3 regions of the Clostridium sp. AWRP genome follow, and region 3 is predicted to be linked to each of the others. Evidence: riboswitches for the same ligand, from Rfam matches in the RefSeq annotation. Region 3 holds a riboswitch; each other region holds the start of a gene.
The links. Region 3 has a riboswitch for thiamine pyrophosphate ahead of DMR38_RS04160 (TatD family hydrolase). Riboswitches for the same ligand answer to the same signal wherever they lie in the genome.
Positions count from the first base shown of each region.

Region 1: linked by a shared signal. The riboswitch ahead of tenA (thiaminase II) and the one ahead of DMR38_RS04160 (TatD family hydrolase) in region 3 are both predicted to bind thiamine pyrophosphate.
Region 2: linked by a shared signal. The riboswitch ahead of DMR38_RS15450 (sulfide-dependent adenosine diphosphate thiazole synthase) and the one ahead of DMR38_RS04160 (TatD family hydrolase) in region 3 are both predicted to bind thiamine pyrophosphate.

Region 1 covers NZ_CP029758.2:2,891,270-2,895,331, reverse strand. Annotated here, with positions in the region: gene DMR38_RS13165 (LysR family transcriptional regulator) at 291-1,193, opposite strand; gene DMR38_RS13160 (TspO/MBR family protein) at 1,349-1,849, shown strand; TPP riboswitch at 2,081-2,188, shown strand; gene tenA (thiaminase II) at 2,279-2,938, shown strand; gene DMR38_RS13150 (ABC transporter ATP-binding protein) at 2,943-3,695, shown strand; gene DMR38_RS13145 (ABC transporter permease) at 3,692-4,062, shown strand, end outside.
Region 2 covers NZ_CP029758.2:3,359,628-3,363,689, reverse strand. Annotated here, with positions in the region: gene DMR38_RS15460 (methyl-accepting chemotaxis protein) at 1-99, opposite strand, end outside; gene DMR38_RS15455 (GNAT family N-acetyltransferase) at 332-1,087, shown strand; gene DMR38_RS15450 (sulfide-dependent adenosine diphosphate thiazole synthase) at 1,200-1,982, opposite strand; TPP riboswitch at 2,047-2,156, opposite strand; gene DMR38_RS15445 (methyl-accepting chemotaxis protein) at 2,576-4,062, shown strand, end outside.
Region 3 covers NZ_CP029758.2:928,335-932,396, reverse strand. Annotated here, with positions in the region: gene DMR38_RS04170 (ABC transporter substrate-binding protein) at 1-733, opposite strand, end outside; gene DMR38_RS04165 (ABC transporter permease) at 745-1,497, opposite strand; gene DMR38_RS04160 (TatD family hydrolase) at 1,515-2,249, opposite strand; TPP riboswitch at 2,312-2,414, opposite strand; gene DMR38_RS04155 (LTA synthase family protein) at 2,473-4,062, opposite strand, start outside.

The sequences.
Region 1 (4,062 bases), 2.0 Mb from region 3:
ATTGCTTATTCCAAAAATGAATAATTGACTTTATAGTTCATATTTTTCTTAACTGTATTGTACAGGTAATTCATGTAAAATGGTTTGCTGTAAAATAAAGGAAATCACTGAACGGAACTCATATTGGATTTGAATAAAGTAACAGCAAGTTCATTTGCTATTTTTGATATTTAAACTTGCTGTTATGGAGAGTGCAATTAAATTTTAGATTGTGTATAAATTATTTAACTCCAATTTAGATATGATTAATAATATGCATCAGGGAGGACACAGGATTTTATAGAGAACTTCTAAGATTTATTTTTGTTATTTGCCATTTTAGCTATTAACATATTGACTAGTTCGTTAATCTTAGGATTCTTTTGACTATGTTTATTAATAAATGCACCTAGTGTAATTGAAATACTAGGTGAAAATGGTATTAAAACAACATTATTAAATGATGAATTACTTGCTAGTTTACGTGTTGTTAAAGCAGCACCATAGTTAGCTTCTACACCACTCAAAATAGTTTCAGGTCTTCCTCTAAATATAATATCTGGAGCAATATCATGTTGTTCAAAAAAAGCCATACATAAGTTAGATATACATGTATAGGGTTCCATTAACATAAGAGAAGAATTTTTTAATTGTTCTGGAAAAATAAAATGTAATTTTGCTAAAGGAGTATCTTTGTGAACAGCTAAAACAAGTTCATCTTCAGCAGCAGGAATAAAAAGAATTTTACTATTATCTGGATTTTCTCCATACCAATAAGTTAGTGCTATATCAAAACTATTATTTTGCAATCTATGAAATAGTCGTGGTTCTTCTAGTTCTACTAGATTGATTAGAAAAGAAGGATTCTCTAGTTCAAAGCGACTCATTGGAATATATAAATTAAAATTACCGATAATAGGCAAAGACAGTACTGTTATTCTATCTTTATAACCAGGCTGTAGTTTTTTGGACATATATGTTAAACGATAAATCTCGTCTAATGTATGCCTAGCTTGGGGTAATAATCGTTTCCCTTCAATAGTTAATTTTACACGTCTATGTTTACGATTAAAGAGTTGAACACCTAATTCACGTTCTAATGCTTGTATTTGTTTACTAACAGAAGATTGAGCAATATTTAGCTCTAAGGCAGTTTCCATATAACTGCCAGTATCTACTACAGTTATAAAATATTTTAATTGTTCTTCTGTCATTTTACCTCACCTATTCTGTTTTTTAATTAATTATATAATAACTTGAAATTGATTACAAGCATCATTTTTGCATAGGATTCTTTCGATTAATAGATATTATATTTTCAGAATAAAAGTCTTTCCTTTAAAATATAATAGCAGTAGGAGGTGAATTTATGTTTTGTAACGTATTTAAGGTAAATGGAGAAAAGCATATTGGAAAACTTATTATAAGTATTGTAATTGCAGAAGGAGTCGGAGCTATTAGTGCTTTTCTAGGAATGTCTAACCGAGAAATGTACAGTCAGCTTGTTAAACCTGTGTTTTCACCGCCTGGCTGGATATTTCCTATAGTGTGGATTATTTTATTTTTTCTTATGGGTACAGCTGCATATAGAATATGGATTAAAGGAAAGCAGGGAGAAGATGTTAAGAGGGTGCTGGCGCTGTATGTTGTCCAACTGGTATTAAATTTTATGTGGACAATTATATTTTTTAGATTTCAGTTATATGGTTTAGCTTTTCTAGAACTGATGATTTTGTTAGTATTTATTTTAATGACGACTTTTGAGTTTAGTAAAATTGATAAAACAGCAGCTTATTTAATGATACCATACATACTTTGGGTGTCATTTGCAGGCATATTAAATTATGCAATATGGATGCTAAATAAATGACATATATAATTAGGTATTGTTGTGAGAATATTTGAGATTTTGCATATTCACTCTTGAATGTTAAAATTAACTATTTTACGTTCAGAAGTGAATTTTTGTTTTTAAAGATATGTATAAAAGAATTAAACTTTGATATAATATGTGTTTAAATTTGCCTTTTTAGCATGTTGACCAATTTTTGTTATTGTAGTAACATAGAAATTGGATAGATAATGTAAAAATTAAATAAAATTAGTATCCCAGGGGGGCTGGTGTTACCGGCTGAGAGTAAGAATATAATTCTTAGACCCTATACCTGATCTGGTTAATGCCAGCGTAGGAAGAGGTTTTTATGTAATTGATAAATAAAGGTACAAGCTTCCTAAGAGGTTTGTACCTTTTATTTTTAATTAATAATGTGTATGTCAGATGAAAAAGGAGTAATTTATTATGAAAACGTCTATGAAATTATACGAAAGTGTAAAAGATATATGGGATTCTTACTATGAACATCCATTTGTAAAGCAAATAGGAAAGGGAAACTTGGAAATAGATAGATTCAAGTTTTATATGATTCAAGATTACATATATCTTTTGGATTATGCAAAAGTGTATGCCTTAGGGGTGGTAAAATCCAGTGAAGAAAGTATAATGCAGGGATTCTCAAAGATGGTGGACAATATATTAAATGGAGAAATGAATATTCATAGGCATTATATGAAAAAAATAGGCATTAAAAAAGAAGAAATAGAAAATGCTAAAGCTTCTATTGAAAATATTTCATATACAAGCTATATGCTGTCTGTGGCTCAAATGGGAGATTTAATGGATTTAACTACTTCTCTTTTAGCTTGTATGTGGAGTTATTATTTAATTGGTAAAAAATTGAGTAAAATAGATGGGGCACTGGACAATGAGTTTTATGGACAGTGGATAAAAGGATATATATCTAGTGATTATGAAAAGGAGACTAGGTGGGTGATAGATTTGTTAGATTATTTGACAGAAAATATATCGAAAAAGAAATTTAGCAGGTTAAAGGAAATATTTATAAATACAAGCAAGTATGAATATATGTTCTGGGACATGGCTTATAACAAGGGGATGTGAAATCATGCTGAAATTTAAAAATGTAAGTTTCAAATACGAGGAAGATCCTGATTTTATTATAAAAAATCTCGATTTTGATGTAGGTAAAGGGGAATTTATAAGTATAGTAGGTCCCAGCGGATGTGGAAAAAGTACTGTATTTAGACTTATTTGTAAGCTGGAAAAGGCTTTTGGGGGAGATATAATTTTAAAAGATAAAAATATAAATGATTTAAAAGGTTACATAGGATACATGCCGCAAAATGATCTCCTTATACCCTGGCGAACTATACTTCAAAATGTATATCTTCCCCTTGAAGTTAAAGGTGAAAATTTAAAAAAGGCACAGGTTCAGGCAGAAAAAATGCTAACAGATTTTGGACTTGAAAAATATAAAAATAAATATCCAAAGGATTTATCAGGAGGTATGCGGCAAAGGGCGTCTTTTGCAAGAACTCTGCTTACGGGAGCAGAGGTGCTGCTTTTGGATGAACCGTTTAGTGCATTAGATGCTATAACAAGAGTTTCTATGCAGGAATGGCTCATTGATAAATGGCTAGCTTTAGATAAAACTATATTATTTATAACCCATGATGTAGAAGAAGCTCTTTTTTTATCAACTAAGATATTTGTTACATCAGAAACTCCAATAAGAAAATTTAAAGAAATAAAAGTGCCTCTCAACTATCCAAGGACTAGAAGTATGATAGATACACCTCCTATATTAAAGATAAAAGAGGAACTTATAAGTGAACTAAAAAAGGGGGTTAAGCTGTGAAAAGGTATAGATCATCCATAATAGTTGCTGTATTGTTTTTTGCAATATGGCAGGCTCTAGCAATGTATATAGATGCAATGTATATACTGCCTTCTCCTACTGCCATTTTAGAAAAAATATGGGAACTTAAAGATGTTTTATTTTTAGTACATCTTCCTGCTACTCTTTTGATTACTATTGAGGGACTTTTTATATCTATAGTGCTTGGGGTAGTGATTGCTGTGGCTATGAATATAAGTGAAAGAATACAAAGAGCTCTCTATCCAATTGTAATTGTAACCCAAACAGTTCCAATTACTGCACTTGCACCTATATTCATACTTTGGTTTGGATACGGTATATGGAGTAAGGTACTTGTAACGGTACT
Region 2 (4,062 bases), 2.1 Mb from region 3:
ACATTTTTCTTTATCCCAAATTGTGATAACTGTATTTCCTTCAAGTGCTTCACTTATGACTGGTGCAGTATTAATCAATGATTGAAAAATTTTCTCCATTTATAATTCCTTCTCTCATAATTTTGTGAAATATTTTATTAACAATATATCACAATTTAGAAGCATTTTCTACTTTTAATAAAGAGTATATATTTCCAGTTGCTATAGATCAAGTTATACTTTTGATTATGAAGAAAATATGAACTTGAAGAAATATATCAAAGATGACATGCAGTTGTCATGTTATGTTTGATATATTATATAGTAAAATAAAATCTAAGAAGGTGGTAAAATGGAATTAATAAAGGTTACGGAAGAAAATATAGAGGAAGAACATATTTGCTGTGCAATTTCAAGCAATAAAGATTGCCAGGTTGTTTCAAAAAAAGAATGGCTGAAGAAACGTTTTAAAGAAGGACTGGTATTTTTAAAAGGAAATGTCAGGGGAAAGTGTTTTATAGAATATGTGCCAGCAGAAAATGCATGGTGTCCTATTGAGGCAAAGGGTTATATGTTTATTGACTGTCTGTGGGTATCGGGGCGATTTAAAGGAAAGGGATATTCAAATGAACTTTTGAATGCCTGTATTTCTGATAGTAGGGAAAAGGGGAAATTAGGGCTAGTCATATTGTCTGCTAAAAAGAAAATTCCTTATATTTCAGATTCTAAGTATTTAAAATATAAGAAATTTGAATTGGCTGATACTTCAAAGCCTTTCTATGAATTATTTTATTTGCCATTTCATGAAAATGTACTTAAGCCCAGTTTTATGAAACATATAAAAGTACCTTCAATTAAAGAGCAAGGTTTTGTTTTATATTATTCAAATCAATGTCCGTTTACTGCAAAGTATGTGCCTATCATTGAAAAGGTTGCTTCTGAGAAAAAAATTGCATTTAAATCAATACGATTTGAATCAACTAAGGAAGCAAGAATGTCCCCAGCACCGTTTACTACATATAGCTTGTTTTATAATGGTAAGTTTGTTACAAATGAAATCCTATCTGATAAGGCATTTCAAAAAATGATACATAAGGTTATTGATTAAATATAAGAGTATCCTGTAAGATTATATACGATATCATTTTCCGTGTCTATTCTGCAGGATACATTTTTATTTTAAATATAGGATAGAGTAATTAACCTATGTATGTCATATGTTAACGGCTTTTTATTTTCTTTATTAATTCCTGGGCAACTTTTTGTCCTGAAATTAACATACCTCCAAAAATTGGTCCCATTCTTTGACCACCAAAAGTTGCATTGGCAGCCATACCAGATACATAAAGACCAGGGTAAACTTCACGGGTATTTTCAACCACCTGTTCTTCTCCTCGATTTGCCCACATTGGCTTTTCGCCTTCCAAAGTTCCGTTAGGAGTGTTTAAAACATTTCCCATTCTGGTTACTAATTTATTTACAACTGATGCATCATGTCCGGTAGCATCAAGAACATATTTTGATTCTATCATTATAGGATCAATAGGCATTCTTGTTTTTTCAACAGCGGCCCAATTAATAACTAGACCTGAAATACATTTATCCTTAACAATTACATCTTCTACTGTAATCAAATTTAATATTCTGGCTCCAGATTGTGCTGCATTGAAAGTAAGTCCAGAAACACATTCAATGGAATCAGCTGTATAGTAATTTTCTTCATATTTTTTGTATCCAATGTTAGATTCATCAAGGATGCTTTTAGCACTTTCTTGAATAACGATCTGATTCATCATCATACCGCCGCCCCACATGCCGCCGCCAATACTCAAGCTGCGCTCTAAAAGGGTTGTTTTAATTCCAGCTTTAGCAAGATAGCTTGCAGCTACTAAACCTGAAGGACCTCCTCCAACAATAATTACATCTGAATGTAAAACATCTTCTAGTTTATTTTTGTAAGTATCAATAATAGCCTTTGAAATTTTTGTGTCTTCTAAATACATTTTTCTTTGCTCCTTTACTATGTAAATTGATAAATTAAAAAGCACACCCGTAGAAACAGGTGTGCTAAATATTTTAAACCTTCCCTACGCGGACATTACTCCGATCAAGTTATAAGAGTCAGGTACTTACTAGTCCTTTCTCAGCCCAAAACATGAGCTCCCCATTAAAATATAGTTACTATTTTGTTTTTGTTACTTTTAGTATCATTAATGACATCTAATTATTACTAACAGCTTTTATAATACCACTTATATATAATTTTGTTAATATAATTTTTTAAAATTTTTTACTTCTAAAAATAAATGGACGATGTTTAATCTATTATCAGCTAATTAAATACTTTTTTAAATAACTATACATTATGAATATTTTGACTAATAAATTATAACATATTATAACATATTATTAAGTAAAATCCGCTGATTATAAAAAAAATATCAAAATATTACTATTATTTTAAATAAAATGTAATAATATATGTTATAATTTTCAGTTTATGGAATAATATCAAAATAAAGAAATAGCAAATAAGTATGAAAGTATTATTTTCTATACAAAATATTCATTTTGTTTAATATGAGGAGGGGCTCTAATGAACTTATTGAAAAATGTAAAAGTAAAAGTAAGATTACTTATTTCTTATTTAATTGTAGCTGCATTGATTTTAATTGTAGGAATAGTGGGAACAATATCTTTAAAGAAAGTTTCAAGTAATTCCCAAAACATGTACAATCAAAATATGCAGATTGTTTATAAGTTATCTGATATGAACAGGAATTTATCTGATATAAGGTCAGATACCTTAAAAATGGTTTATCAAAAGAGTGATATAAAAAGGCAAGATGCTGAAAAAGATATAAATGCCAAAAAAAGCAATAATGCCGAATATATTAAAACTTTTGATACATTTCAAATGGATGCTTCACAAAAGAATGCATGGGAAACATTTAAAAATCAATTGAAAAGTTATAATGCTGAAGTTAAAAATATTGATGATTTTTCATCAAAAAAGGATTATGAATCTGCAGAAAGTGAACTGCTAAATAAAGCGACACCTATGAGAGAAAATATGTCTAAAAGTTTAAATGATTTAATAAATTTAAATCTCAATTATGCAAAAAACGATAATCAAGACGATGTAAAATTATACAATATGTCAAGTGTAATAATGGCTATATTGATAATTTTTGGATTTGCTCTTGCAATATTGATAGGATTGCTTACATCAAATGACATAAACAAGGTACTTCATGACATACTTAATTTTGCACATAAACTAGAGAGATATGATTTATCATATAAATCTTCAATGGCCAGAAAAGACGAATTTGGAGAAACTGTAGTTGCCCTTACAAATGCTAGAGACAATATAAAAAATCTTATTCACAATATAATGGAAAATTCTCAGGATATGAGTGCAGCCAGCGAAGAATTATCTGCTACTGTTGAGGAACTTTATTCTAAAACTGAAAATATGCAAAATGCTGTGGACAATATTACATCTGGAGTACAAGAAACAAGTGCATCTACTGAAGAAATTACAGCATCTATCCAGGAGGTTAATTCTAGTATAAGTGAGCTTTCACAAAAATCTTTAGATGGAAGTAATAGTGCAAACCAGTCAAAAGAGCATGCTTTAACTGTACAGGAAAGTGGTAAAAGGGCAATCGAGCGAACAAGAAAAGTCTATAATGAAAAAAGAGAAAAAACATTGCAGGCAATTGAAGATGGTAAAGTAGTAGAAAACATAAAAATTATGGCTGATACGATATCGAGCATAGCGCAGCAGACCAATTTACTTGCATTAAATGCAGCAATAGAAGCAGCAAGAGCTGGAGAAAAAGGAAAAGGATTTGCTGTAGTTGCGGATGAAGTAAGAAATCTTGCTGAGCAGTCTTCAGAAGCAACAACTGGTATTCAGGACACTATTTCAAAGGTCCATGAAGCATTTAAAAACCTGTCATTGAACAGCAATAATATATTGGATTTTGTACATATAGATGTGGGTAAAGGATTTGAAGCTTTTGGAAGTATGGGAAATCAATATTATAGCGAGGCTGAATTTGTAAGTAAAACGTC
Region 3 (4,062 bases):
AAAACTTTCGAACTTTATCTGGATTTTGACTAATATTTTTATTACTAGTTATTAAAATAGGAGTGTAGTAATCAAGTGCAGAATCTAAATCTTTGACAGGTATAAAATTTAAGTCCACACCTTTTAATTTTGCTTCAACTCCAGTCCATCCCTGGTAGATCCAGGCAAAATCAACGTTTTTTTTCGTAGATGCAAAGAAATCATCAGTTCCCATATTCACAATTTTAAGTTTACTGAAATCTGCTCCATTTTTCTCCATAACAGCTTTGATTACAGCTTCTTCTGAAGGAGAACCCCATCCTCCATAAACTTTTCCTTCAAAATCTTTTACACTTTTTATATTTTTGCTTTTAGGTGATGCAAACCCTGAAGTGTTGTGCTGTATTATTGCCGCAATGGATTTTATAGGAAGTGGATTTTTGTTTGTAACCGCATAGGTTACATCTTCCTGATAGCTTACACCAAAATCTCCTTTGCCTGCAGCTACAAGATTTGTCACATTACCTTGTGAAGGTTGAACTATCTTCACATCCAGTCCTTCCTCCTTATAATATCCTTTATCTAATGCTACATATAATCCTGTATGATCTGTGTTTGGAGTCCAGTCAAGTATTACCGTAGTTTTATCTAAAGAAGCAGCTTCCTGTTTCTTTTCACCCGTTCCACATCCCCCAAATAACAAACTTATAATAAATATAGTTACCGACAAGAATACAATTTTATTTTTTTTCATATTCGTCCCCTCTATTTCCAATGTATTATTTTTTTACCTATAAAATCTATAATGTAAATTATTATAATGCTTACAATAACAATGACTAAAATTGAAGCAAAAACCTTGTCCAATTGATATGCATTTTTTGCCCTTACCATGTATACACCAATACCATTATCTCCTCCAAGCCATTCACCTATAATTGCAGACATTATCATATAAGTTGCTGCTATTTTTAAGCCTGAAAAAAAATTCACCATAGCATAGGGAAGCTTTAAGTGATAAAATGTCTGTAATTTTGAAGCTTTCATAGTGCTAAATAAATTTATATAATCCCTGTCCACTTTCTCAAAGCCATCCACAAGGCTTACAACTATCGGGAAAAAACATACCATTACCACTACTATTATTTTCGGAAGTACTCCAAATCCAAACCATATTATAAACAAAGGTGCAATTGCTATAGTTGGAATAGTTTGAGATATTAGTAAAATAGGATATATTGACTTTCTCACAATCTCAAAACTATCCATTATTACAGCCAATATAAAGGAAAATATTATAGATATAAAAAAACCTATAAAAGATTCGTACAATGTAGTTTCTGTATTTTCCATTATATTTTGGAAATCTGATACAAGAGTTTTTAAAATATCCAGCGGAGAAGGAATAATATACTGAGGAACATGGGCAAAGTTTATTGTTAACTGCCATATAAGTACAACTATTGCTATTGTAACTATAGGATATATTTTACTTTGAATGTTTTTTGTTTTTTCCATATATAAGCACCTTCAGTCTATAATTTTAATTTATTAAAATTGTCATAAATTTTTTCTCTAACTTCTTCAAACTGGAGATTCTTTATTAAAGAAATTTTTCTTACAATATTTATAACTTCAGATGGATATCCATATTTTTTATTTACCCATTCAAGTGAAGTAGGTCCATCAGTTTCTGTTAAGATTTTACCTAGAGGAAGAATTTTTACTATCTCATCTGTAAGTTTAGAATATCCTATATCAACACTTATTGTAAAATAGCACCCATACTCCAAAAACTTTTTTAATATATTCAAATCTCCACTATACCAATGAATTATAGGTGTTCTTAAATCATATTTCTTTATATAATCCAATACCTCCTTTTCTGCTCCTTTAGTATGAATGTTTGTTATTTTGTCATATTCCTTAGCTTTACCTAAAAAGTATTCAAATACTAGATTCATATAAGGATATTTTTCTTTCTCCAAAACCCAATAGTAGTCAAGTCCTATTTCTCCAATAATTTTACATTCCTTTACATAATCATCGAACTTATCTAAATCCTTGTAGTTTTTATGTGCCTCCCATGGATGTATTCCAAAACATGGAGTTATATTTTTATTATCTTTACTTAATTTTTTTGTAAATATATAACTTTCCAAATCCATAGAACATCCTAGGGTTTTAATATTGCTGCGATTTATACTCTTAATTGCATTATTTAAATTATCTTTATAAAAATCCATATGATTATGCGCATCTACAAACATTTTATTCTCTCCCTATACTTTAACAAAAATAAAAAGCACTATTATAAAAACAGTGCTTTGAATCCAATATTAAAGTAGCTTTCCTACGTCGGCGTTACCCGAATCAGGTTCAAAGGGTTAAAGTTTTCACTTTTCTCAGCACAAATGGCACCCCTGGCACTATAAATAATTTTAGATTAATTACATTTTTATACTAGCACTTATCCAAATAAATGTAAATATATTATTTGTTCTTGTCCAAATTTAGTTTTTTAATTAAATTATGTCTCAAAATATAATCTGAATAACTCAGCTGATTCAATATGTAATCTTCTTCTTTTTCAAGTTTATCACTTTTAGAAATTTTATTTCCCGTATTTACATCATAATAAATATCATCTTGTGAAGAATAATAACAATCTTTATCTATAAAAGAACCATTCCTAAATATAACTCTTTCGCTTTCAGGATTAAAGAGATCTTTACCAAGCATTTCTTCTTCCTTAAGTTTAAATAAATTACATACCGTAGGATATATGTCCATCTGACCTCCATAAACATGGTTTACTCCTTTCACAGATTCATCAGGAAAATGAATAAGCATAGGAACCTTTTGAAGCTTCTCCCACTCTAAATCAGATTTGGAACTCATCCTTAAAAAGTTAAAAAGCTGATCTTGTTTATCTTTAGGTATTGCATAATGATCTCCATATAGTACAACTATTGAATTTTTTAAAGTACCATTTTTGTCTAGTTCATCTAAAAACATTCCAAGCTGTTCATCCGTATAATGTATTGCCTGCATATAATTCCCAATAAGACTTCCTTTATAATCTCCTACATCAAAATCCCCATATTTATTTACATCATCATAAGGAAAATGACTTGTTAGAGTTATTAGGAAAGCATAATATGGACTTTTCATATTTTTTAGCTTGTCTACAGATTGGTTAAGAAAAGACCTATCGCTTAAGCCAAGTCCTATAGACTCATTTTGTTTATAACTTTTTTCACCATAAAAAGTATCAAAGCCAAGCTTTTTATACATTATGTTTCTATTCCAAAAACTTTCCCTAAATCCGTGTAAAGCCGCAGTATAATAACCTTCATTCTTAAAATTTTTAGGCATTGCATTGTATTCATTACCAGAGTAAAGCAAATATGCTGCACCTGCTGATGCAGGATAAAGTGAATTGTTTGTCATAAATTCTGCATCAGAAGTTCCTCCAGCTGCCACCTGATAGTAAAAATTATCAAAATACTCCGAACGTCCTATCCATCTATTTAAATTGGGAGTTATCTCCTTTCCATTTACAGAAGAATTTATAACAAATCCTTGTAGTGCTTCTACCTGTATCATTATCAAGTTTTTGCCTTGTCCAATTCCGTTTAAATTTTCATGACTGGACTTGCTTTTATCTATAAAATATTCTATAGCCTGAACTTTGTCCTTAGACATAGGAGTTAACCTATTTATATTGGCAGAAACACAATTATAAATATCCAGGCAGTGATAATTTACTGTACCCAATTTTTTTGCTATATACACTTTATTATACATAGTTGTAAGAAGTCTTGGTTGTTCTTTTGATAAAGCGTAAAAGCTTTTGAAATCAATAAAAATACCTACTAAAATAAATACTAAAAACACTGATACTCTAACTTTTGTAGAAAGCCTCCTATTATGACCTACCAAATACCTATTTATAAAGGGAATTATAAATACAATATCAAAAAGATATAAAAAATCTTTAAAGTCCAGTAGGTTAGCAACACTAGATTTTACCGCATTTAATTGAAATCCGCTTATCAGAACAGATACAGATATAATATC